2 regions of the Xenorhabdus bovienii SS-2004 genome follow, and region 2 is predicted to be linked to the other one. Evidence: predicted binding sites of a transcription regulator. Region 2 holds the regulator's gene; the other holds the start of a gene.
The links. Region 2 encodes PhoB, which activates phosphate uptake and scavenging genes when phosphate is short. Its sites were predicted from a motif close to CTGTCATAAAACTGNCNNAT; they were not measured.
Positions count from the first base shown of each region.

Region 1 (11,874 bases), 1.5 Mb from region 2:
TACTGGTTAAAGTCACGGCCTGTAACTTTCCATTCTCATCCGTCTTAGTTGTCTCTTGTTTTTCCCAACTCAACTTCAGCCCAGATTTACCATCAGCAGGCGGCTCAGTTATCCATTTGACATCATCAATCGTGGCATTTTTTACCGGGGCGCCTACCGGGGTATCAAAAGTAATCACCGGCGTAATGGTATAGGCATCTTTATCTTTACCACTGGCGGGTAATGGCCCTGCGGGGGTGATGTATGATGTGCCTTCTTCCGCTTTTTTCACCACAAACGGCCTGACAATCACATGCATCTGAACGGGGGGTAATTTCTGGTTGTTCTCCAGCATTCCAATCGCAAGGATTGGGTAATTGTTATTACCATCAGGTGAATATTTGGGAAAAGTAATGGTCGCAGTATGATCTTTGTTGTCAGACAGTTGGCCTTTATTGTCGGTAAACGTGCCATTAGATATCCACTCAACCTTCTTAATAGATGAATCGTGGAATTTAGCTGTGACTGTCTTCTGTTCATGGCTATAACCCACAATCTCTCCCGGCAGGGACAATTGCAGGTTTTGTTTTTTCTGATGATCCAGAACAATATTGTAATTTCTCTCAACCAAATCATAACGGCTGCCTGCCAACGTACGCATAGATGCGACATTATCCGAGGATAACTGCACACTGAGCGGGACGCCTAGTCTGTAATTAAAATTCGCTAAAAACTGGGTTTCGGTATGCCCGCTTCCCCCCTGTTTATAATCCACTCCTATCGTCACCAGCGGAATGGGGGTATACGTCAGCCCTAACTTTGCCAGACTAGGGTTTTTCTGTTTAGTATCCCGGTTGAACAGGGTCACGTTATCACCGAAATATTGTTCATAGGTCAGCTTGGCGCCCAGATTGGGATAAGCCGGCAGGAAGAATTCCCCGTTAATGTCATAACCATTGGCGGGACGTTCGTAATAGTCTTTGTGATCCCGTGAATGCTGCCAGTCACTTAAGCGATAATACGCGTTGGCCGAGAGTTTCAGGTAATCCCCCCAGATTTCCCCGCCCAATCCCAATCGTCTGTTTTTGCCGGTGAAATCATGGTCAAAAAAGGTATTCAGGCCATACATCCAGTTATTCTGAAAATAACGGCCTCCCAAACCGAAGTTCAGTGTATTCCGGCTGTCTTTATTCCGATAACCGACTTGAGAAAATAACAACCAGTCCGCTTTATTGTCATAAAGGGGGAATAATATATCAAACGCACTGTTCTCTAGCTTTCCCTTTTTATCCAGCGCAAAATTAATTCTGGCCGTACCGAACTGAGATAACCATTTTTGTGCCTCATTATTGACGGTACTATTTAATTTTCCCAAGGCATAAGATTTAGCTTGTTCGGCCAATTGCGAAGGAGAAGAGGACAGCATGTTGCCTGCGGTCTGAAGATGTCTTGCAATGCTATTAGGTGTATCGGGTTCTGAGATATCCTCGTTTTTTTGTATGGTATCCTTTTTATTGGTCGTCGAATTCAAGAATTTTTTACTTGAATCATTAACCGAAAAGTCTATATCAGACGTTTTGTTACTTACGTGATGATTATCTGTTTTTTCAATCAGAACATTGCCATCCGCAAAGGCATTCATCATTGTAGACGGTAGAATTAATACATATAACACAATAACAAAACGAATGATTTTACTAAAATATGAAAACATATATGAGAACCTCAGAATGTCTATAAGCAACAAAATCTCATCACCAAATATCCATGTAGAAAAAAGATAATGCTATTATTCCATCTTGATATATTAGAAGAAATTATTAAATATCTATTAATGAAAAATAGTTATCAGCCGATAAGAAAAAATTATTGCTTTTTGAAATTCTGGATTAATTTATTATTACAAATAAAACATTTCTTAACTTATTTCATTACCCAATAGCCATCTTAAAAGATAGTGATATAAAAAATCCCCTGCCTTTAACAGCAGGGAATTAATACAACCATAAAATATCTGATCAGGCTCAGATATTAATTTTCGGAATCATTATCAATGTTTTTTTACGCCAGAAACCGAACAGTGTTGTTCTTTGCCGTTGCATCGAAAAACGGCGGGCGACAGAGTTGGCAATGAGCTCCAGTGATAAACACATGACAAAATAAACCAGCGCAACAAATAAAAAGACTTCCATCGGATATACCATGCTACGGTTATTTACCTGTGTTGCTAAAAATGATAATTCTGCCACACCCACAATATAGGCCAATGAAGTATCCTTAATTAAGGCAATCCATTGGTTAATAAATGACGGCACCATCATTCTCAATGCCTGCGGCAAGACGATATACCACAACACTTCCCAACGGTTGAAGCCCAGCGATAACCCTGCACGCCATTGACCTTCACCAATCGCCAGAATGCCCGCTTTGACGCCATGCGCCAAATAAGCGGAGGTGATCAACGCCAGTGCACAGACCACAGTGGTGATTTCGGGAATTTCCATTCCCAGTACCACCGGCAGCAGAAAGTAAGTCCAGAAAATCAGCATAATCACGGGAATGGCACGGAAGAAGCCCAATATTGCCGCGAGCAGGTTAACCCAGAAGCCACGCAGCATCGCCAGCGCAACCCCCGCCACCGTACCCAAGACAATGGAAATCACCCCTGCCATGATACTGATCACCAAGGTTAGCGCCGCGCCTTCCAACGGCCCATCAGGAAAGGTGCCGAGCAACAAGTAGCGCCAATTTTCCGTAATAACGGTAAAGTCCATATCAGTATCCCCTCACCAGTATTCTCTGTTGACGCCACTGTCCCCAACCTTCCATGATGGCAATGACGGCGATATAAAGTACCGTCGCGACACCAAACGCCTCAAAGGTTTGCAGTGATTGCGTCTCCACCTGACGGGAAGCGTAGGAAAGCTCTGCCACACCAATCGCCATCGTCAATGAGGAATTTTTGACGATATTCATATATTGCCCCAACAGGGGTGGCATGGCGATTTTCAATGCCTGCGGCAATACGACATAGCGCATGGCCTGCCAGTCCGTCAGCCCCAATGCATGCGCGGCGTATTTTTGCCCACGGCCGATGCCCTGAATGCCTGCCCGCAGTTCCTCAGCCACAAAAGGCGCGGAATAGAGCGTCAAGCCAATAAACCCCGCCAAAAATTCAAAGGATGGCCATGCCAGTGTCAGACCCGCAATGGGGATTTCATGGGAGGTATTCAGCCAAATCATGGCGGCCTGAGGTAAAATTTGACCGGAAGCGAAATACCAGAAAAACAGTTGTACCAACAGTGGCGTATTGCGGAATACGGTGGTGTAAGCCGTAACCAGCCAACGCAACGGTTTGATCTGGCTGTCCCGCGCTGCAGTAATCATAAAACCCAGCAAGGTAGAAGAAATGATGGTGCAGACAGAAAGCCATAAGGTGATAAGGAACCCCTGCCAGAGCCATCGCAGATATTCAGGAGCCAGTAAGTGTTCGGTAATAAATTGCTCAAACATATCATTCACCGCATAAAAAAACAGCAAAGCCCCGCAAAAACGGGGCTAGTTTCAGGCGTTATTTTCCTAAAGTAGATTAAGGTTTTGCCTGACTGTCTAATGGGGCGAATTTAAAATCACCACGCGGCTGAGCCGATTTCGTCTCAGCACCAAACCAACGGTTGTAGATCTTCTCTGCATCACCGTCTTTTTCCAGTTTCAGCAGCGTCTGGTTAACCGCATTAATCAACCGATCTTCTCCTTTGGTAGCGGCTACCGCCTGATATTCACGGGTAATGCTGAAGGGTGAAATTTCAAAATCTGCTTTTTGCGCTTCCGGTACGTTTGCCAGCAAACCAACCAATTTCGCATCATCCTGCGTGATCGCCTGAACGTTACCATTCCTTAAGGCCGCAAATGCCAGTGGAGTATCGTCATAAGAGATGACTTTTGCTGTCGGATAACGCTCACGCAGCGTGATCTCCTGTACAGTGCCTTTATCTGCCCCAATACGCAGCTTAGCGATATCATCCGGGGTTTTCAGAACACCTTTGCGGGCAATGAACTTCTGTCCGGTGGCAAAATAAGGGATGGAAAAATTGACCTGTTTGGCACGTTCATCGGTGATCGTGAAATTAGCGGCAATTAAGTCAATTTTCTTGGAAGATAGCAGAGGAATACGGTTGGCTGGGTTAGTCGGACGTAATTCCAGTTTTACACCGAGATCACTGGCAACCGCGTTGGCGATGTCCACATCATAGCCCGCCAGTTTTTTCGTTTGCGGATCAATAAAACCAAACGGTGGGTTACTGTCGAATACCGCAATCCGTACCGTACCGGTTTTTTTAATATCATCAAGTTTATCTGCCTTCGCCACACCAGAAACCAATGCCAGACTGGTCAGCAGCGCAACAGTCGCTACGCGGGATTGATTGCGAAATTTCATTGAACACCCCTGTTGGTAATAAAATATTTATTGTCCGACAGAAGCTATCAATTTCAATATAGCACTTGAAATAATATAAAATGATATGTTTATCATTTTTAGGAATAAGAAAGCCAAAAACGCCGGAATAAAATTCCCGCGTTTCAGGCAGTTAAGATCATTGGTCTTTAGTGAGCAGTTTTTCTAGTTGATCGCCGCCAACGTGACGGAAATCCTGCCCTTTGACGTAATAGAAAATAAATTCACAAATGTTCTGACAACGATCCCCGATACGTTCAATGGAGCGGGCACAAAAAAGCGCGGTCATGACGCTTGGAATAGTGCGGGGATCTTCCATCATGTAAGTCATCAACTGGCGGACGATCCCTTCGTATTCCTGATCGACTTTTTTATCTTCATGGTAGATGCGGATGGCTTCTTCCAGATCCATACGGGCAAAAGCATCCAGTACATCGTGCAGCATCTGGATAGCATGGCGTCCCAACGATTCCAGGCTGACCAGCAAGGGCTGCTGCTGATGCGAGAATTTTTCCAGCGCCGTCTGACAGATTTTATTCGCAACGTCACCAATGCGTTCCAGCTCTGCAATGGTCTTAGAGATCACCATAATCAGGCGCAAGTCACTCGCGGTCGGCTGGCGCTTGGCGATGATACGGACGCAGGCTTCATCGATCGTCACCTCCATCATATTCACTTTCTGGTCATCTTCGATGACTTGCCGAGCCAGCTCTCCGTCCTGATTGTGCATCGCCAGAATCGCCTTACTGAGCTGTTCTTCCACCAGCCCACCCATTGTCATTAATTCCGTGCGAATATGTTCCAGCTCTGCATTGAACTGGCCGGAAATGTGTTTGCTATGATTCAGATTGTCCATACGCTATATGCCCCATATCAACCGTAACGGCCTGTAATATAATCTTCAGTCTGTTTCTTTCTGGGTGTGGTAAACAGCGTGTCTGTGTCACTGAACTCGATCAACTCTCCGAGGTACATAAATGCAGTGTGGTCAGAACAGCGCGCGGCCTGCTGCATGTTATGGGTGACGATCACCACGGTATATTCCGATTTCAATTCACTGATTAACTCTTCAATGCGTCCGGTGGAGATCGGGTCAAGTGCCGAGCACGGTTCATCCAATAACAAAACTTCCGGGCGGATCGCGATACCACGGGCAATGCATAAACGCTGCTGCTGACCACCGGAAAGGCTATAACCACTCTGGTGCAGTTTGTCTTTGGTCTCATTCCACAATGCGGCTTTTGTCAGCGCCCATTGGACGCGTTCATCCATTTCAGCCCTTGGCAGTTTCTCAAACAAACGCACACCGAAAGCAATATTGTCATAAATGGACATCGGGAATGGCGTTGGTTTTTGGAACACCATGCCGACTTTGGCACGCAGTAGGGCGATATCCTGTTTATCGGTCAGAATATTGGTGTCATCCAGGATAATTTCGCCTTCTGCCCGCTGTTCGCCATACAGTTCATACATTTTGTTGAAAGTGCGCAGTAACGTGGACTTGCCGCACCCCGACGGGCCGATAAAGGCTGTCACCTTATTCTGCTCGATATCCAGTGTGATGTTTTTCAGCGCGTGAAATTTGCCGTAATAGAAGTTCAGATCACGTACCTGAATTTTGCTTCCTGCAATGTCGTTAGCCTTATTCATCAGTTGCTTCTCTCTTAAATGCCTTTTCATTGCATATTGAAAATATCAGTGCTTTTTATTCTTAAACAGCACACGCGCCACAATGTTGATCAGCAGTACACACAAGGTAATCAGCAAGACTCCTGCCCACGCCAGTTGCTGCCAGTCAGAGAAAGGACTCATGGCAAACTTGAAGATGGTAACGGGCAGGTTCGCAATCGGCTGACTGAGATCGGTGCTCCAAAACTGATTGGAAAGCGAGGTAAACAGCAAAGGCGCGGTTTCCCCTGCAATACGGGCTATCGCCAGCAAGACACCGGTCATGATGCCGGATATCGAAGCCTTTAACGTAATGGCAGAGATCATTTTCCATTTCGGTGTACCCAGCGCATAAGCGGCTTCGCGCAGATTATCCGGGACAAGTTTCAACATGTTTTCGGTCGTGCGGATCACGATGGGAATTTGGAGCAACGCCAATGCGATAACCCCTGCCCAACCGGAAAAATGCTGCATTTTTGTCACAATCACCGAGTAAACAAACAATCCGACGACAATCGAAGGTGCTGACAACAGAATATCGTTGATAAAGCGGGTCACTTCAGCCAGCCATGAGCGGCGGCCATACTCCTCCAGATAGATGCCGGCCATGATACCCAATGGCGTGCCAAACACGGTTGCCCAGAAAATCAGCAGCCCACTGCCGACGATGGCGTTTGCCAGCCCGCCACCTTCGGTATTAGGCGGGGGTGTCATTTCAGTAAACAGCGCCAGCGACATGCCATCAATGCCTTTGGTGACGGTGGAGAATAAAATCCAGATCAACCAAAACAGGCCAAATACCATCGTTGCCATAGACAACAACAGGGCAATACGGTTTTTCTGTCGGCGCCATGCCTGCATCCGGCGGCGGTTGTTCATCTCCGCCGTATTTATCGCGCCAACCGCACGTGGCTGAGGATTATTACCCGTGGTCATCTCAGCGCCCCTCATTCTTTGCCAGACGCAGGATCATCAATTTCGACAACGCCAGCACAATAAAGGTGATCACAAACAGGATCAGTCCCAGTTCCATCAATGCTGCGGTATGCAAGCCGGATTCCGCTTCGGCGAATTCGTTGGCCAGGGCGGACGTAATGCTATTCCCCGGCATGTAGAGAGAGAGACTGTCAAGTTGGTAGGTATTACCGATAATAAAGGTCACCGCCATCGTTTCCCCCAACGCCCGGCCAAGCCCCAACATGACGCCGCCAATCACGCCATTCTTGGTGTAAGGCAGGACGATACGCCAAATCACTTCCCAGGTTGTACAGCCGATCCCATAGGCGGATTCCTTCATCATGACCGGCGTTTGCTCAAACACATCACGCATAACGGAAGCGATATAAGGAATAATCATGATGGCGAGAATGATGCCTGCCGTCAGAATGCCGATACCAAAAGCCGGGCCGGAGAACAGTTCTCCCACGATGGGAATACTCGACAGCACATCACCGACAGGTTGCTGGAAATAAGTGGCGAACAGAGGAGCAAAGACAAACAGCCCCCACATGCCATAAACAATACTGGGGATCGCGGCCAGTAGTTCAACCGCCACGCCCAGCGGACGTTTCAACCAGTTAGGTGCCAGTTCCGTCAAAAACAGGGCAATACCAAAACTCACAGGAACGGCAATAATCAGGGCAATCAGTGAGGTCACCAATGTGCCATAAATCGGCACCAGTGCGCCAAATTGCTCTGCCGGCGCATCCCAATCCTTGTTCCATAGAAAACCAAAACCAAAAGTTTTGATACTCGGCCAGGCAGCAATAATCAGCGAAATGATAATGCCCCCCAGCAGAAATAACGTCATCAGCGCAGCTAGTCTAACCAGTGCGCTGAAAATAATATCGCCATTTTTGCTTGGTGCTTTCAGTGCCGTTTTACGTTCGGCCATACGCTTAATTCTCATTTGGGTTAATTTCCCCCTCAGCAAAAGGGCGCAAAGGGGGAATGAATCAAAGTGACCGATTCAACAACGGTTAATATAAAGATAATTTTAGTACAGCGGATTACCACTGCTGTCTTTTATGTCGCGCTTCCATGCTGCACGTATCTGTCCAATGACGTCTTGCGGCAGGACAGAATAATCCAGATCTTTCGCCTGTTTTCCGCCCTGCTCATAAGCCCAATCGAAAAATTTCAGCACTTCAATCCCATTCGCCGCATTTTTCTGCTGTTTGTGGATCAGAATAAAAGTCGTTGAAGTGATCGGCCACACATTGTCACCTTTCTGGGCTGTCAGATCCTGAGCGAAACTTTTGCTCCAATCCGCCCCTTTCGCCGCAGCACTGAAATTCGCTTCAGTAGGCGCAACGACTTTGCCGTCTGCCGAAATCAATTTGGTATAAGCGAGGTTATTTTGTTTCGCATAGGCGTATTCGACATAACCGATGGAACCGGGCAAACGCTGGACGAACGCGGCAATGCCATCGTTACCCTTGCCCCCCAAGCCGGCCGGCCATTTAACCGTCGAACCCACCCCGACTTTTTCCTTCCAGAGACTATTCACTTTGGACAGGTAGCTGGTGAAGACGAAGGAAGTACCAGAGCCATCCGCACGACGAATGACGGCGATATTCTGATCGGGGAGTCTGAGGCCGGGATTCAGTTTTGTAATCGCCGGATCATTCCATTTCTTGATATTGCCCAGATAAATGTCACCGAGGGTTTTGCCATCCAAGACCAACTGGCCGGATTTAATACCAGAAATATTCACGGCCAGCACAATGCCACCGATCACCGTTGGAAACTGGAACAGGCCATCAGCTTCGAGTTTTTCATGAGAAAGCGGGGCATCAGATGCACCAAAATCAACGGTATGGGCAATAATCTGTTTCACACCACCCGAAGAGCCAATACCCTGATAATTGATTTTATTGCCCGTTTCTTTTTGATAGGAATCTGCCCACTTGGTATATACCGGTGCCGGGAATGTCGCCCCCGCTCCCGTCAGACTGGAAGCAGCAAACGAAGACAGAGATGTCATGGCAAGTGCTGCTGCCATGATGCTTGCCACGGTGGTACGCATTGGTTTCATACTCCCTCCTGCTGGGATACGCATCATTAATTAAAAACAAGCGTCAAACTACGTCAACAACTTTGCCTGTATCTGAATAATTTTTATCTGAAAAAAGGATTCAGGGGAAAAATAAGTTAATTCAATGACAGCAAAATGTATTAATTATGACATTTTTATGACAGCCTCTTTTGAAGGGACATTATTATTTCGTCACCCGTGGGATATAAACGCGCATGGACAACCCGCCTTTTTCGCTTCTTCCGACTTCGATGTAACCATCATGGATATCAACGATGCGTCGGATGATGGCAAGCCCCAGACCTGCCCCCCCATTATTGTGAACGCGTTGCCCCTGTGTGAAGGGCTGGAACAGGGTAGCGCTTTCTTCTTCTGTCATCCCTGTGCCATTATCTTCCACCTGAAACCAGCCAAACTTTTCCGTAACGCCACTACTGACCCGAATCCATCCCTGTCCATAGCGATGGGCGTTAGTGAACATATTGCTCAAGACGCGTTTGATTGACAGGGGATTAGCCATAATGACAACCGGGTTGGCTGACAGATGATTTTCAATATTCCCGACGCCGTCATTTTCTACAGTTATCGCTTCATCAAGCAACCCATTCAACTCGCAGCACAACATTGGCATATTTTGCCCAGACCGCTGATAATCGATAAATTGATCGATCATCGCATTACACTCCTCAATATCACGATTGATAGATTCCCGAAGAAAATTGTCTTTCCCTTCTATCAGTTCCAGCGCCAGCCGTATGCGAGTCAATGGTGTGCGCAAGTCATGACTCACACCCGCTATCAAGCTAGCGCGATCCGTCTCCAGCGCTTTATGCGCTGTCGACATTTGATTAAACGCCCTGATCAGCGAACGTATGGCAGGAGCTCCCGCTTCGGGGAGTGGTGCTGCTATTTTCCCTTTTTCCATCTCTCTCACTGCTTTCTGCATCGTTCTCAATGGCTGTCTCTGGGCGCGTAGGTAAAACCAGAAGGTGATAGAAACAGCCGAAGCCGCCGTGAAAACACTGGCAAAGACATAAAAGAACACGATGGCGAATGAGAGTTTTTCCATCTCGACCAGTCTCTGGGCAGCCAGATAACTGATCATCAGGCTGCCCAGCACAATTACCAAAGTTAAATAAATAACATGGGAGAACAAAGCGCGCAGAGAGAGCCAGAGCCTTTTCATACCTTGCTTCCATCAGGCACAAAAACGTATCCCAGCCCCCAGACCGTCTGAATATAGCGGGGATGGGCAGGATCTTCTTCAATCAAGCGGCGCAGACGGGAAACCTGTACATCAATGGAGCGTTCCATTGCACCATATTCCCTTCCCCGTGCCAGACTCATCAATTTATCCCGCGACAGTGGCTCGCGAGGGTGGGAAACTAAAACTTTCAATACAGAAAATTCGCCGCTGGTCAGGGACAATTGCTCATCTTCATGGAACATTTCACGCGTTCCAAGATCGAGTTTGAATTTGCCAAACTTCACTACCGCATTATCCGGCGTTGGTGCCCCCGGTAACTCATGGCTCTGACGGCGCATCACCGCTCGCATACGAGCCAGCAGTTCACGCGGGTTAAAAGGCTTGACGAGATAATCATCAGCGCCGATTTCAAGGCCAACAATCCGGTCAACCTCCTCCCCCTTCGCTGACACCATGATAATGGGGATCGGGTTATGCTGGCTTCTCAATCTTCGACAGATAGATAGGCCATCTTCGCCTGGCAACATTAAATCCAGTATAATCAATTGAATGGATTCTCTGGTTAATAAGCGATCCATCTGTTCTGCATTTGCTACACTACGAACTTGAAAACCCTGCTCTGATAAATAACGCTCCAACAACGCCCGCAAGCGCATATCATCATCAACAACAAGGATTTTATAACTCTCTTGCATGTTTCAGCTCCCAAGATGCTCCATGCCCGCCATATCCATTACTCTCACAGAAACCCCAAACTTCAGTAGAGACTAACTTCATGTATTTTAAGGCTGTTTACGGCATTATCAACAATTGCTTATGGTTCTGCCTGCCATCCTTGCTCCCTATCTCCGTGGTTTACCCCAACGGCTGGTAGCCAATCTCCAGAATCCAGTAAATCGCCATACCATTGGGAGTCATGACGGTGATTTCATCATCCACCTGCTTGCCAAGCAGCGCCCTGGCCACAGGTGAATCAATAGAAATCCACTTTTTGGCAGGTTCAAATTCATCCGGCCCCACCAGACGAAAAATATGTTCTTCGGCTTTTTCGTTTTCGACTTTCACCCATGCACCAAAAAAGACTTTGCCTTCCTGTCTCGGATCAGGATCAACAATTTGCAGTGCATCAAGTCGCTTGGATAAAAATCGCACACGACGGTCAATTTCTCTTAATCTTTTTTTGCCATAAATGTACTCGGCATTTTCCGAACGGTCTCCCAGTGCCGCAGCATCGGAAACAGCCTGAGTTACGTTGGGGCGTTCGACTTTCCAGAGATATTTCAGCTCCTGATCAAGCGCATGCCAGCCTTCTCGGGTAATGTAGTTACTCTTCGCCATGAAAAAACCCACTTGAGAAAATATGATTAATGGCGGAGTACTATATCTTAACCCATAAGATATTCGATGAAATCTGTCTCAACATGACCGAAATATCGCGCTAAACTGGAAATTATCGCGCTCTGCACGTATAAATGGAGCCAGTTTGAACCATGCCATTATTATGTTAGATGAATCTGGCACTGTCTG
Region 1 covers NC_013892.1:177,475-189,348, reverse strand. The annotation lists gene XBJ1_RS18930 (inverse autotransporter beta domain-containing protein) at 1-1,624, opposite strand, end outside; gene XBJ1_RS00855 (amino acid ABC transporter permease) at 2,004-2,753, opposite strand; gene XBJ1_RS00850 (amino acid ABC transporter permease) at 2,755-3,492, opposite strand; gene XBJ1_RS00845 (ABC transporter substrate-binding protein) at 3,569-4,417, opposite strand; gene phoU (phosphate signaling complex protein PhoU) at 4,575-5,291, opposite strand; gene pstB (phosphate ABC transporter ATP-binding protein PstB) at 5,309-6,085, opposite strand; gene pstA (phosphate ABC transporter permease PstA) at 6,131-6,982, opposite strand; gene pstC (phosphate ABC transporter permease PstC) at 7,041-7,997, opposite strand; gene pstS (phosphate ABC transporter substrate-binding protein PstS) at 8,100-9,140, opposite strand; gene XBJ1_RS00815 (ATP-binding protein) at 9,325-10,326, opposite strand; gene ompR (two-component system response regulator OmpR) at 10,323-11,042, opposite strand; gene greB (transcription elongation factor GreB) at 11,203-11,685, opposite strand.
Region 1: a site for PhoB is predicted at 9,285-9,304, ahead of pstS (phosphate ABC transporter substrate-binding protein PstS). Genes of this name have one in related genera too.

Region 2 (11,874 bases):
GCAAAAGCTACGCAGAATCTATCAGAAAAGAGATCGAACCAAACAAAGCGACATCTTCAAAAAATGTTCAGCCGGGCGTTGGTCCCCATGAAAAACCAGAAACGACCCATTACTCTGTCGTAGATAAAGATGGCAATGCCGTATCAACCACTTACACAATCAACGGGCGTTTTGGGGCCGTCGTGATTGCACCGGGAACCGGCTTTTTCCTAAACGATGAAATGGATGATTTCACAACTAAAGTTGGGGAAAAAAACCTGTATGGGCTTGTTCAGGGAGCGACCAACTCCATCGCCCCCGGTAAGCGCCCACTATCATCGATGAGCCCAACACTCGTGACCAAAGATAACAAAATCTTTCTGGTATTGGGTTCTCCAGGCGGATCACGGATTATCTCCATCACCTTACAGGCTGCCTTGAATATCCTTGATTTTGGCATGCCACCGCAAGAAGCCGTCAACAGCCCGCGCATTCACCATCAATGGCTGCCTGATGAAGTCTACTATGAACAGCGTGGACTTTCGAAAGATACTCTAAATATGCTGGAAAAAATGGATTACAAAATGGTAGAACAGACACCGTGGGGCGCGGCGGAACTGATCATGATTGGATTGCCGGGTGCTGTCGGTGTCTCTCCCACCAACTCATCAGGCAATGATTCAGCGGTATCAGGCGTGGTTCGTGAAGGTTATATCTATGGCTCCAACGATGTCCGGCGACCTGCTGGTGCAGCCATTGGCTACTAAAAAAGCAGTGTAAAAGGTTGAGATAAACAAATCGATATAAAAAACAAGGGTGAGCAGTTTGATATGCTCACCCTTTTTACAGGTTTCAGGCTATCAGCCTTGATCCTGCTGCACTTCACGCTTTGGGACTTTGCTTTCTCCCACAATGAGATCATAGAGAGCACACACAACTACAGCTAGTATCGTTGGCAATAACCATGCCAGCCCTTTATCTGCCAACGGCAGATGAATTGCCCATGCTGGTAGTAAGTGAGACAGATACTCAGACGATTTCGCCGCATCCAAAACCCCGAACAGCAGGCTAACTACCATAGCAGGCGCCAGAATGCGAGTAACATTATTCCACCAGCGTACTGTGAAGCTCAACAGGATCAGCGCAATACAAGGCGGATAAATTGCTGTCAGTACCGGAATAGAGAATTTAATCAAGTGGTCTAATCCAAGATTAGAGACCAACATAGAGAAGATTCCGAGGATGAAAACCAACGTACGATAAGATAATGGCAAATAACGGCTGAAAAATTCAGCACAAGCACAGGTCAAACCAACCGCAGTTACCATGCAGGCAACGAAAATCAATACAGCAAGGAAGAAACTGCCATAACCGCCAAAGACATTCTGTACATAAGCATGCAGAATCACTGCACCATTTTCAGCCTTCGGCACCAATGTGCCACTACTTTCTCCCAACTTGAACAGAGATAGATATACCAGTACCAAGCCCAACCCTGCAATCAGACCTGCCCACATAGTATAGCGAGTCAACAGTGAAGAAGATTCAATACCTCTGGAGCGCGCAGCATTGACAATAACAATGCCGAATACCATGGCACCCAGTGTATCCATCGTTAAATAGCCATTCACAAAACCATTTGAGAACGGAATTTCTTTATAAGTTTGAATGGCAGGGATGGGATCACTTGCTGGCCACAACACCGCAGCAATTCCTAAAATACCCAGTGCCAGAATTTTGATCGGAGCCAGCACGCGTCCAACACTGTCCAGTAATTTCCCCGGATACAGAGAAACCAAGATCACCAGTGAAAAATAAACGATACTATAGATGAACAACGGAAGTTTGCCAGAGCCCATTAGCGGAGCAATCCCGACTTCAAAGGAAACAGTTGCAGTTCTAGGTATTGCAAATAAAGGGCCAACAGCCATATAGCAAACAGTAGCCAGTATCAAACCTGCTGTTTTACCGATAGGGGAACTTAGCGCTTCAATCCCGCCACCGACTTTCGCCAAAGCAATCACAGTGATGACCGGTAGACCAACCGCTGTAAGCAAAAAACCTAGCGCAGCGATCCAAACATTCTCACCTGCCTGCAAGCCAACCATGGGCGGAAAAATGATGTTCCCCGCGCCTACGAACAAGGCAAAAGTCATAAAACCTAATGCCCAAATATCCTTAGATGATAAACGGTATGCCATAATGATTGTTAATATATTGTTGTCAAAAGAATTGCATGTGCAATAGCCAGTATTGCAAATACTTGAATTTTCACTGGCGAAACCGGATTCTGCTTTGACAATAAGTGATCAACGTAATATTCACTGATAATCGGGAAATACAGAATGATAGTGGTAATTACAGCTAGAATCGCCAACAACTGCCCACAAGTAAAACTTTTATAGCGCCAAAAGGCAAGCATCAAACCAAAAAGCAGTACAATATACTAAAGTAATATTTAAAAGCAGTCATTCTTATTATCTATCACTGAATACACACTATATGATTTGCACTTTTTTCGCTCATATTGATTAATAAATCATTTTTCTGTCTGCATCGTTTACCACTAAATTATATTAAACTTATTGTTTTTTAATTAAATTCGGTTTGGCAGAAACAATAAGCCCGGGAGCCAATAAAAAACTAAATGTGGAACCTTTTCCCATCGTACTCGAAACCTCAAGATGGGTATTGTAGTGATGCAGTGCATGTTTCACTATCGCCAGCCCCAACCCGCTTCCCCCTGTTTGCCGAGAACGGGCACGGTCAACACGATAAAAACGCTCGGTCAGGCGCGGTAAATGCTCTGCACTGATCCCCGAACCATTATCCTGTACTTTAAACCATGCTCCCTGAGACGATTTACTCCAGCTAACCTCAATACGCGTTCCTGGCGGAGTATGATTAATAGCGTTATAAACCAGATTCGACATAGCGCTTCGCAGTTGTTCTTCGTTGCCGAAAACTTTCAATTTTTCATCAATATTAAACACGATATCCTGCTGGTTATTCGCCAATGCCAACGCTTCCTGCTGCAACAACACCAATAAGTCAGGCACATCAACCACCTCGTTCATATCCACTTGCGGCCCGGCTTCAATTCTGGAGAGGTGCAATAATTGCTTCACCAGACCGTCCATTCTCCGTACCTGCTCCTGCATCGTACTGAGCACCTTCTGATTTGCCCTATCGTTCAGTTCCTGCTCCTGCATCATCTCCAGATAACCTTGCAGTACCGTTAGTGGCGTTCTTAACTCATGGCTGACATTAGAGAAAAAATCCCGGCGGGCATTTTCCAACAATCGTTTTTGCGTAATATCACGGGCAACCATCAGTAACATCCGTTCTGCATAAGGCATCACCCGAAATTCCACCATACGGCCATTATTCAACTCAATGGATAAAGGACGGGAGAAATGACTGGCCGTAATATAGCGACTAAAATCTGGGTAACGCAGCAAATTGAAGATATGCTGACCATTATCCTCCGGCCAGCGGAAGCCTAACAAATGCTGGGCAAGACGGTTACACCAGAAAATATTACCTTCCGTCGTCATCATCACAATCGCATCCGGCAATGACTCAGCGCCACTGCGAAAGCGCTTGATCAATAATGCCAGTTCCCGGCGCCGCTTACGGTTGCGCTGCTGCAACTGATAAATACCGTAAAAGATTGGCTCCCATCCGCCACGCCCTGCTGGAGGTAACATACTGCGATCCAGCCATAACCAGTCAGATAATTTCAATAAATTGTAGCCATGCCATACCAATGCCAGAAATAACCCAATAACCAGCAGCCACGGTAAATATCCGATAAAGAGAGACAAAATGACCGCAGGCAGACAAAAAAGAACAAGCCCCAATACCAACTTCTTCCAGGATAAACGTTCAAGCACGTTATTCTCTCCGGCATGAAAATAGATTATTGCCAATCAGCACCAATGAGAAACAGATGCATTAATAACGAGTAGAAAAGCGATACCCTGTACCACGGACCGTCTGCACCATTCTATCGTGCCCTCCTACTTCTAACGCCTTACGCAAACGCCGGATATGCACATCAACGGTGCGATCTTCCACATAAACATTAGTGCCCCACACATAATTGAGCAATTGTTCACGACTATAAACACGCTCTGGATGCGTCATGAAAAAATGGAGCAGCTTGAATTCCGTTGGCCCCATTTCCACATTTTGCCCCTGACTGGAAACACGATGGGAGGAAGAGTCCAGTATCAGCCCATCCATATTGATAATATCTTCCGCCGACATGGGGGAAACGCGACGAAGAACCGCTTTGATACGAGCCACCAACTCCTTGGGAGAGAAAGGCTTAGTGATATAGTCATCCGCTCCGACATCAAGACCACGAACGCGATCTTCCTCCTCTCCACGAGCCGTTACCATCATGACAGGAATATCTCTGGTGCTGCTATCACGCTTCATCTGCTTAATAAGCTGTATTCCTGAACCTCCGGGAAGCATCCAATCCAATAACACCAAATCGGGATAAGGCTCCGACAAGCGCCAGACAGCAACATCATAGTCTTCTGCTTCAACGGTCTGATAGCCATTTTGTTCCAACACCAAACAAACCATTTCACGAATCTGGACTTCATCTTCAACTACCAAAATGCGTTTAGCCATGGTTGATCCCATTAATATTATTGAAGCCAGCAATATTCACCTTAAGTCATTATGAGTCAATTTTATGACAAATTTATGAAAATCCTATTTCTCAATTCTCAAACTGCAATCTATTTTGCATAGAATTTATGAGTGCTTTGTCATATTTCATTATGATTGCGAGCCCGCTCGAAAATTCGTGAACAAAGTCAGAATTCCACACGACAGACCTCAAACACTCATTATAATTAGCGCTTGAAACAGATAAGCAAGACTCTTGGGCAACGGTAGGAAAACATGCGAATCATTCATACGTCGGACTGGCATCTCGGGCAATATTTCTTTACCAAAAATCGTGCCGCAGAACATCAGCACTTTTTGCAGTGGCTTATTGAACAAATCATACGGCATCAGGTTGATGCATTGGTGATTGCCGGCGATATTTTTGATACTGGCTCTCCTCCCAGCTATGCCCGTGAGCTTTATAACCAGTTCGTTGTGGAGCTACGGCCCACTGGCTGCCAGCTTGTCATTCTTGGTGGAAACCATGATTCCGTCGCCACGCTCAATGAATCAAAAGCGCTATTCTCTTGTCTGAATACAACAGTAATAGCCAGTGCAGACGCCGACATCCAGCAGCAGATAAAAGTATTGAATAACAAAAATGGAGAAGCGGGAGCCATTCTCTGTGCCATTCCTTACCTGCGTCCACGGGATATCATGACCAGCCAGGCCGGTCAGTCAGCCACGCAAAAACAGCAGGCATTGCAGAATGCCATTACTGAACACTATCACCAGCTTTATCAGCAAGCTGATGCATTACGGGAAAAACTCGGCCAGCCATTGCCGATTATTGCAACCGGACACCTGACCACGGTGGGTGCTTCCACCTCAGATTCTGTTCGAGATATTTACATTGGTACGTTGGACGCATTCCCCGCACAAGCATTCCCACCTGCTGATTATATTGCATTAGGGCATATCCACCGCCCACAGATCATCGCTAAATCAGAGCATATCCGTTACAGCGGCTCCCCGATCCCCCTGAGTTTTGATGAAGTCGGGCAAGAAAAAAGCGTCTGTCTGGTTGATTTTAAAGAAGACAAATTTGATAACGTCACTCTTTTGCCCATCCCAAACTATCAACCGATGCAGTTGATCCGTGGAAATCTGCAACAGATTGAGGCTCAGTTGCAGACATTCAAAGCATATCAGGGAGAACGTCCTGTCTGGCTGGATATTGAAGTCGCGACTCAAGATTACCTGCCTGATATCCAAAAACGCATCCAAACTATGACTACGGATCTACCCGTTGAAATCATTCTGTTACGGCGCAGAAAGGCGGCACGCCAAATTTCCCTGTCTGAAACAAATAAAGAGACGCTCAATGAACTCAGCGTGCATGAAGTCTTCGAACGACGGCTAGCACTGGCTGAGATTGAAGATCAGCCCCAGAAGCAACGCCTGACGACCCTGTTTAAGCAAACGCTGGATGATATTTCTCAGCAATAATATTGAGGATTCGCGCACATGAAAATTCTTAGCTTACGGCTGAAAAATATCAACTCTCTGCAAGGTGAATGGAAAATTGATTTTACGGCAGAGCCTTTTGCCAGCAATGGATTATTCGCCATCACAGGCCCAACAGGAGCAGGAAAAACCACCTTACTGGATGCCATCTGCCTTGCCCTTTACCACGAAACACCACGGCTCGGTACTATTTCTGCTATCCAGAATGAGTTGATAACTCGTCATACTGCGGAATGCTTGGCAGAAGTGGAATTCGAAGTCAAAGGCGTAGCTTATCGTGCATTCTGGAGCCAGCGCCGCGCCCGTAACCAAGCTGATGGAAAACTCCAACCTCCAAAAGGCGAATTGGTGGACAAGAGAACGGGCAAGATTTTAGCCGATAAGATCCCTGATAAAAAAGAAAAGATCGCTGAAATAACCGGTCTTGATTTCAAACGTTTTACCAAATCCATCCTTCTGTCACAGGGTGATTTTGCCGCATTTTTAAATGCAGATGATAAAGATCGGGCTGATTTACTGGAAGAACTGACGGGGACAGAAATTTACGGCATTCTGTCTCAGGAAATTTATCAACGTCATAAACAAGCCCAATCTGAACTGAATATTCAGCAGGCCACCGCTTCCAGTATCGAGTTATTAACACCGGAGCAAATAGAAAATTACCAAAACGAACAGCAACAACTTACTGCAGCAGAAACTCAACTCAGCCAACAGATTAAGGCTTTTCGATCTGCCGAGCAGTGGCTTATCCGGCAAAATGAATTACAACAATCAATAGCGGGCAACACGTTGCTTTTGCAGCAGGCTGAACAGGCCATACAAAACGCGCAACCGCAATTACAACAGCTTACCGCCAGCGAACCCGCAGAAAAAATCCGTTCACTATGGGATGCGCAAAACCGAGCCTTTAGTGAAAAACAACGAATTACTGAACAACGTATAAAAATAGAACATGATCGCCAGCAACAACTTTCTTTGTTACAGCCAGCTCAACAACAGCTTACCGATTTGGAAAAAACACGGGAAGAACACCAGCAACAGCAAATCCAACAGGAAAAGCTCATCTCAGAGCAGGTTATACCACTCGATCACAAGATTGATACGCAATCAAAAGATCTGCTTACGTTAGAAAAGGAAATAACCAAGCAAGATCGTGAACTGACAGAAATCTCCGCCCAATACCAAGTAGCGCAAAGTCGCAAAGATACGCTACATAATGAACAAAAAACGCTGGAAACATACGACGATCAGCACCCTTATTGCCGTAGTTTGGACAGCAAACTCCCTGAGTGGAAACAATTATTTTCACGTCAGAAAGAGAAGCAAGTGCAGATAGCCAAACTGACACAAAAAACACAGCAGATTGGCACTGAACTGGCTCGTATAACCGATCACTTGAATACATTGAATGCAGAGTTGGCCGAACAGACAGAGCAAAACCAACCACTGCACGACAATCTGATACTTACCGAAAAGCAACTGATTGATTTGCAGAAAATTCATCCACTGGAACAACTGCAAAAACAGCTATCAGACTATCAGGAACAACTGAAATCACAGAATCAACTTGAGATATTATTGCCTCAGATCCAGCAATTACAGGCCACGATCTCAACTAATCAAACTCAATTATCACAGTCTCAGGCATTACTGGAACCCTTGCCGACTCAGATCAGTACGCTAGATCAACAGCTAACGGAAAAACAGCAGCATCATGAAGATCTTGCTGATCGAATTCGTTTGGAACAGCGGATCACCAGTCTGGAACAGGAGCGTTCACAGTTAAAAGAAGGTGAAGCCTGCCCACTGTGTGGCGCCACACAACACCCTTTAGTCACCGAATACCAGAACATTGCCCTGTCACAATCAGAAGAACGCTTAAAATCTCTACGCCATCAAATAGATCAGCTACAAACAAACCGTTCTGCCCTACAGCAGAAACAGCAGATTCAACAGAAAAATAATCAACAATTACAGCAAAATACGACTCAATTAACCGAGAAACTGACAAAAATAACACAACAGTGGAAGCATCACTGCCAACAGTTACAATCCGCTGAATTACCAATGGAAACAGACCCTGTCGACAATTTCATTGGCCAACGGCAAACTGCCTATCAGCAATATCAAAGGCAATACGACGCATTATTACACGCAGAGAAAGTACATCAAGCGGCGGAAAAAGCGCTATCGGCCAACCGTGAACAGCACAAAGCATCTGAACAAGCTATTGAGCTGGAAAAGGTCAAATTAGATTCACACCAAAAACAACTGGCAGAAAATACGGCAGAACTTCAACAGGCAGAAACTGAATACACAACCACGACAGAGCTATTAGTCAGCGAATTACAGCATACACCTTTTACCCTTCCCTCTCTGCAAGAAGTGACAATCTGGCTGCAACAACGCGAAACTGAGTTAAAAACCTACCATGATTCACGCGAAAGATGGCAACAGTTACAGCAAGAACAGGCTGCCCTGCAAAGTCAATCGAATGAATTAGAGAAGCAAAAAACTAAGCTGACGATCCTCCTTCACGCCCTTAACGAAAAACAGCAGCAGCAAAAACAGTTACTGGAACAAATAACTCAGGAACGTCATCATTTATTTGGGGAAAGATCCGTTAGCACCGTTCGTCAGACATTACAGCAAAAGACTAATGAGCTGGACATCGCGTACAAACAGGCTACTTCACACCTGCAACAGCGACAAAACGTGATGAACCAACTCACTGGTGCAGTTAGTGAAATTGAAAGAAACAGCAATACCGCCGAAACACAATGCAAACTTACCGCCAGCGCTTTCCAAAGCGGATTGGAACAACAGGGATTTGCCGATCAATCTGCCTTTGAACAGGCCCTACTGGAACCTGAACAACGGGAAAAGCTGCAACAATTGCAAGAACAACTTACACAGTATCATTTGCAAGCCAAAACACGGCACCATGAATCAGAAACCGCCTTACAGCGACATGCTGAAACACAGCCCCAATTACTTGAACAATATGAACCGACGCAAGTATCCGTGATATTAGCTAACATTAGTGAAGAATTGAAACGTAACAATCAACAGCAAGGTGAAGTCAAAACCATACTGAACAGTGATGCTATGCGTCGGCAAAAACAACAAACACTTCTGACACAAATTTCCCACTTACAACAAAACTATGATGATTGGAGTTACCTCAATAACCTGATTGGTTCCGCAGACGGTGCTAAATTCCGCCGGTTTGCTCAAGGATTAACTCTGGATCATTTAGTCCATCTGGCGAATATTCGACTGGAAAAATTACATGGGCGCTACGATTTGCAACGCAAAGATGATGGAGGGCTGGAATTGCAAATCGTCGATACCTGGCAAGCAGATGCCGTTCGGGATACCAAAACCCTCTCTGGTGGCGAAAGCTTCCTCGTCAGCCTGGCACTCGCACTGGCGCTGTCTGATCTCGTGAGTAACAAAACCCAGATAGAATCCCTATTCCTTGATGAAGGCTTTGGCACACTTGATCCGGAAACCCTTGATATCGCTCTGGATGCATTGGATCACTTGAATGCGTCAGGAAAAACAATAGGAGTCATCAGCCATGTTGAAGCAATGAAAGAACGCATTCCTGTTCAGATCAAAGTGGAAAAAGTGAATGGCTTGGGGGTCAGTAGACTGGCATCAGAATTTCGGGTTTAAATTATAACACGTTGATTTAAAATATAAATTTATTGATGCGTATGGTGTGTATATGATAAAGCACTATAATAATATTCTCCTAAAATACAGGTATAGAGGTGAGTATCACCTCATATGCCTCTCATCGATTTAATAAATTGGAATAACAGGAATGTCTTTAATCATCACATCAAGCGATTGCTAATAAAATTGTTTATCATTCATTTCACTGGCTTTTTTAACCAGATGATCAAAAACTTTATTTGAATATAGTGGCGTATTATTAGGGGTTATAATAAAAATACTTAAAAAAGCCATCGGACTATTATAATCGGCAATCCATGTATCTCTGACCAATTAAAATTTTCCCTGTTGCATATAATCCAACATGGCTTTCCGCTCCTGATTTTGCAGCCCCATTTTCTACTATAAAAATTAATTTTCACAACCATAGCCTGTTAACACAGGCTATGGTTCCTTGATGAATTCAATGCTGGATAATATATATTTTTTTTGTCGAAATATACCCCATCGGGTTGACATAAAACCCACCAACATAAGGCTTTACCATTTTCGCATTAATATAATAATAAATAGGAATGACCGGTGAATCTGTGGTAATGACATCTAATCCTTGCTGATAATACAACTTATCATTAGTCTCTCCTGCTTTTTTTATTAAAGCATCGTAATTATTATTTTCATATAGTGAAGTATTTTTAACTTGCCCTGACATAAACATACTTAAAAATGTCATAGGGCTATTATAATCGGCAATCCATGCTCTTCTGATAACATCGAATTTACCTTGATGCATATTATCAAGCATCACTTTCCATTCTTGATTCTGCAAAACCGCATCAACACCGAGGTTTTTTTTCCACATCGAGCTAACCGCAATGGCAATTTTCTTATGCGCTTCTGAGGTGTTATAAATTAAGTTAAATCTGAGCGGATTATTCTGATTAAATCCGGCCTCATTCAATAATGTTTTAGCTTTTTCAATTCGCCGAGCCTGAGTCCATGAAGCATAATCAGGTTCTGTAAATTTAAACCCTCCAACATTGGGAGGAACAATCGTATAAGCCGGCTTCTGCCCTTGCCCCAATATCTTCTTAACAATCACCTCTCTATCTACAGCTAAATTCAGTGCCTGCCTCACCTTCATATTATCAAACGGTGGTTTTTTATTATTAATTTCGTAAAAATAAACGCCTGTTTGAGGAGAGATATAGATTTGATCGTTCATTGTATTCTTGAGTGATTCAAAAGAATCCAATGGAATAGTGTTGGTAATATCAATTTCTCCTGCCAAATAACGGTTTAGATCTGCTTTATCTGAAGAGAGAGGAAGATAAGTCACTTTATTAATAACCGTATTTTTATCATCCCAATAATGGGGATTTCTGACACCGATGACTTTTTCATTAACGACCCATTCTGACAATTTAAATGGCCCGCTACCGACAAAAGATTCCGGCCTTGTCCATTTATTGCCATATTTTTTAATCACTTTTTCATTGAGCGGAACCATAACAGGATGGGTCAATATCTGTAAAAAATCCCCCATCGGTTTATCTAGACTGACTTCTAAGGTCACATCATCCAATGCTTTTACTCCAAGCTCCTCACCTTTCTTCTTGCCTCTGAGCACATCATTTGCATTTACAATCGCCGCATTCTCAAGATAACTACCGTAAGGAGAAACAATATCGGGATCAACCAGGCGCCGCCAACTAAACACGATATCATTAGCAGTGATTGGTGCGCCATCTGACCATTTAATATCTTTCCTAAGATGGAAAACCCATGTTTTATTATCACGGGTTTCCCAACGCTCTGCCAATCTCGGCTCTATATGACCTTTTCTGTCGGTATAAACCAGCCCATCAAAAAAATCATGAATGATATTGAATTCAACATCACTTGAAACTTTGTGTACATCTAATGAAGCAGGTTCTGCCCCATTATTACGCACAACCTCCTGCTTAGAGGCCAATTTTATACCATCAAGAACAACCGCAGCATGGGACAATGCAATATTTCCCAACATCATCGCAATAGCACAAGAAAGTATTT
Region 2 covers NC_013892.1:1,643,791-1,655,664, forward strand. The annotation lists gene ggt (gamma-glutamyltransferase) at 1-746, shown strand, start outside; gene brnQ (branched-chain amino acid transport system II carrier protein) at 840-2,180, opposite strand; gene phoR (phosphate regulon sensor histidine kinase PhoR) at 2,562-3,875, opposite strand; gene phoB (phosphate regulon transcriptional regulator PhoB) at 3,937-4,626, opposite strand; gene sbcD (exonuclease subunit SbcD) at 4,903-6,117, shown strand; gene XBJ1_RS07260 (AAA family ATPase) at 6,136-9,816, shown strand; gene XBJ1_RS07265 (ABC transporter substrate-binding protein) at 10,283-11,874, opposite strand, start outside.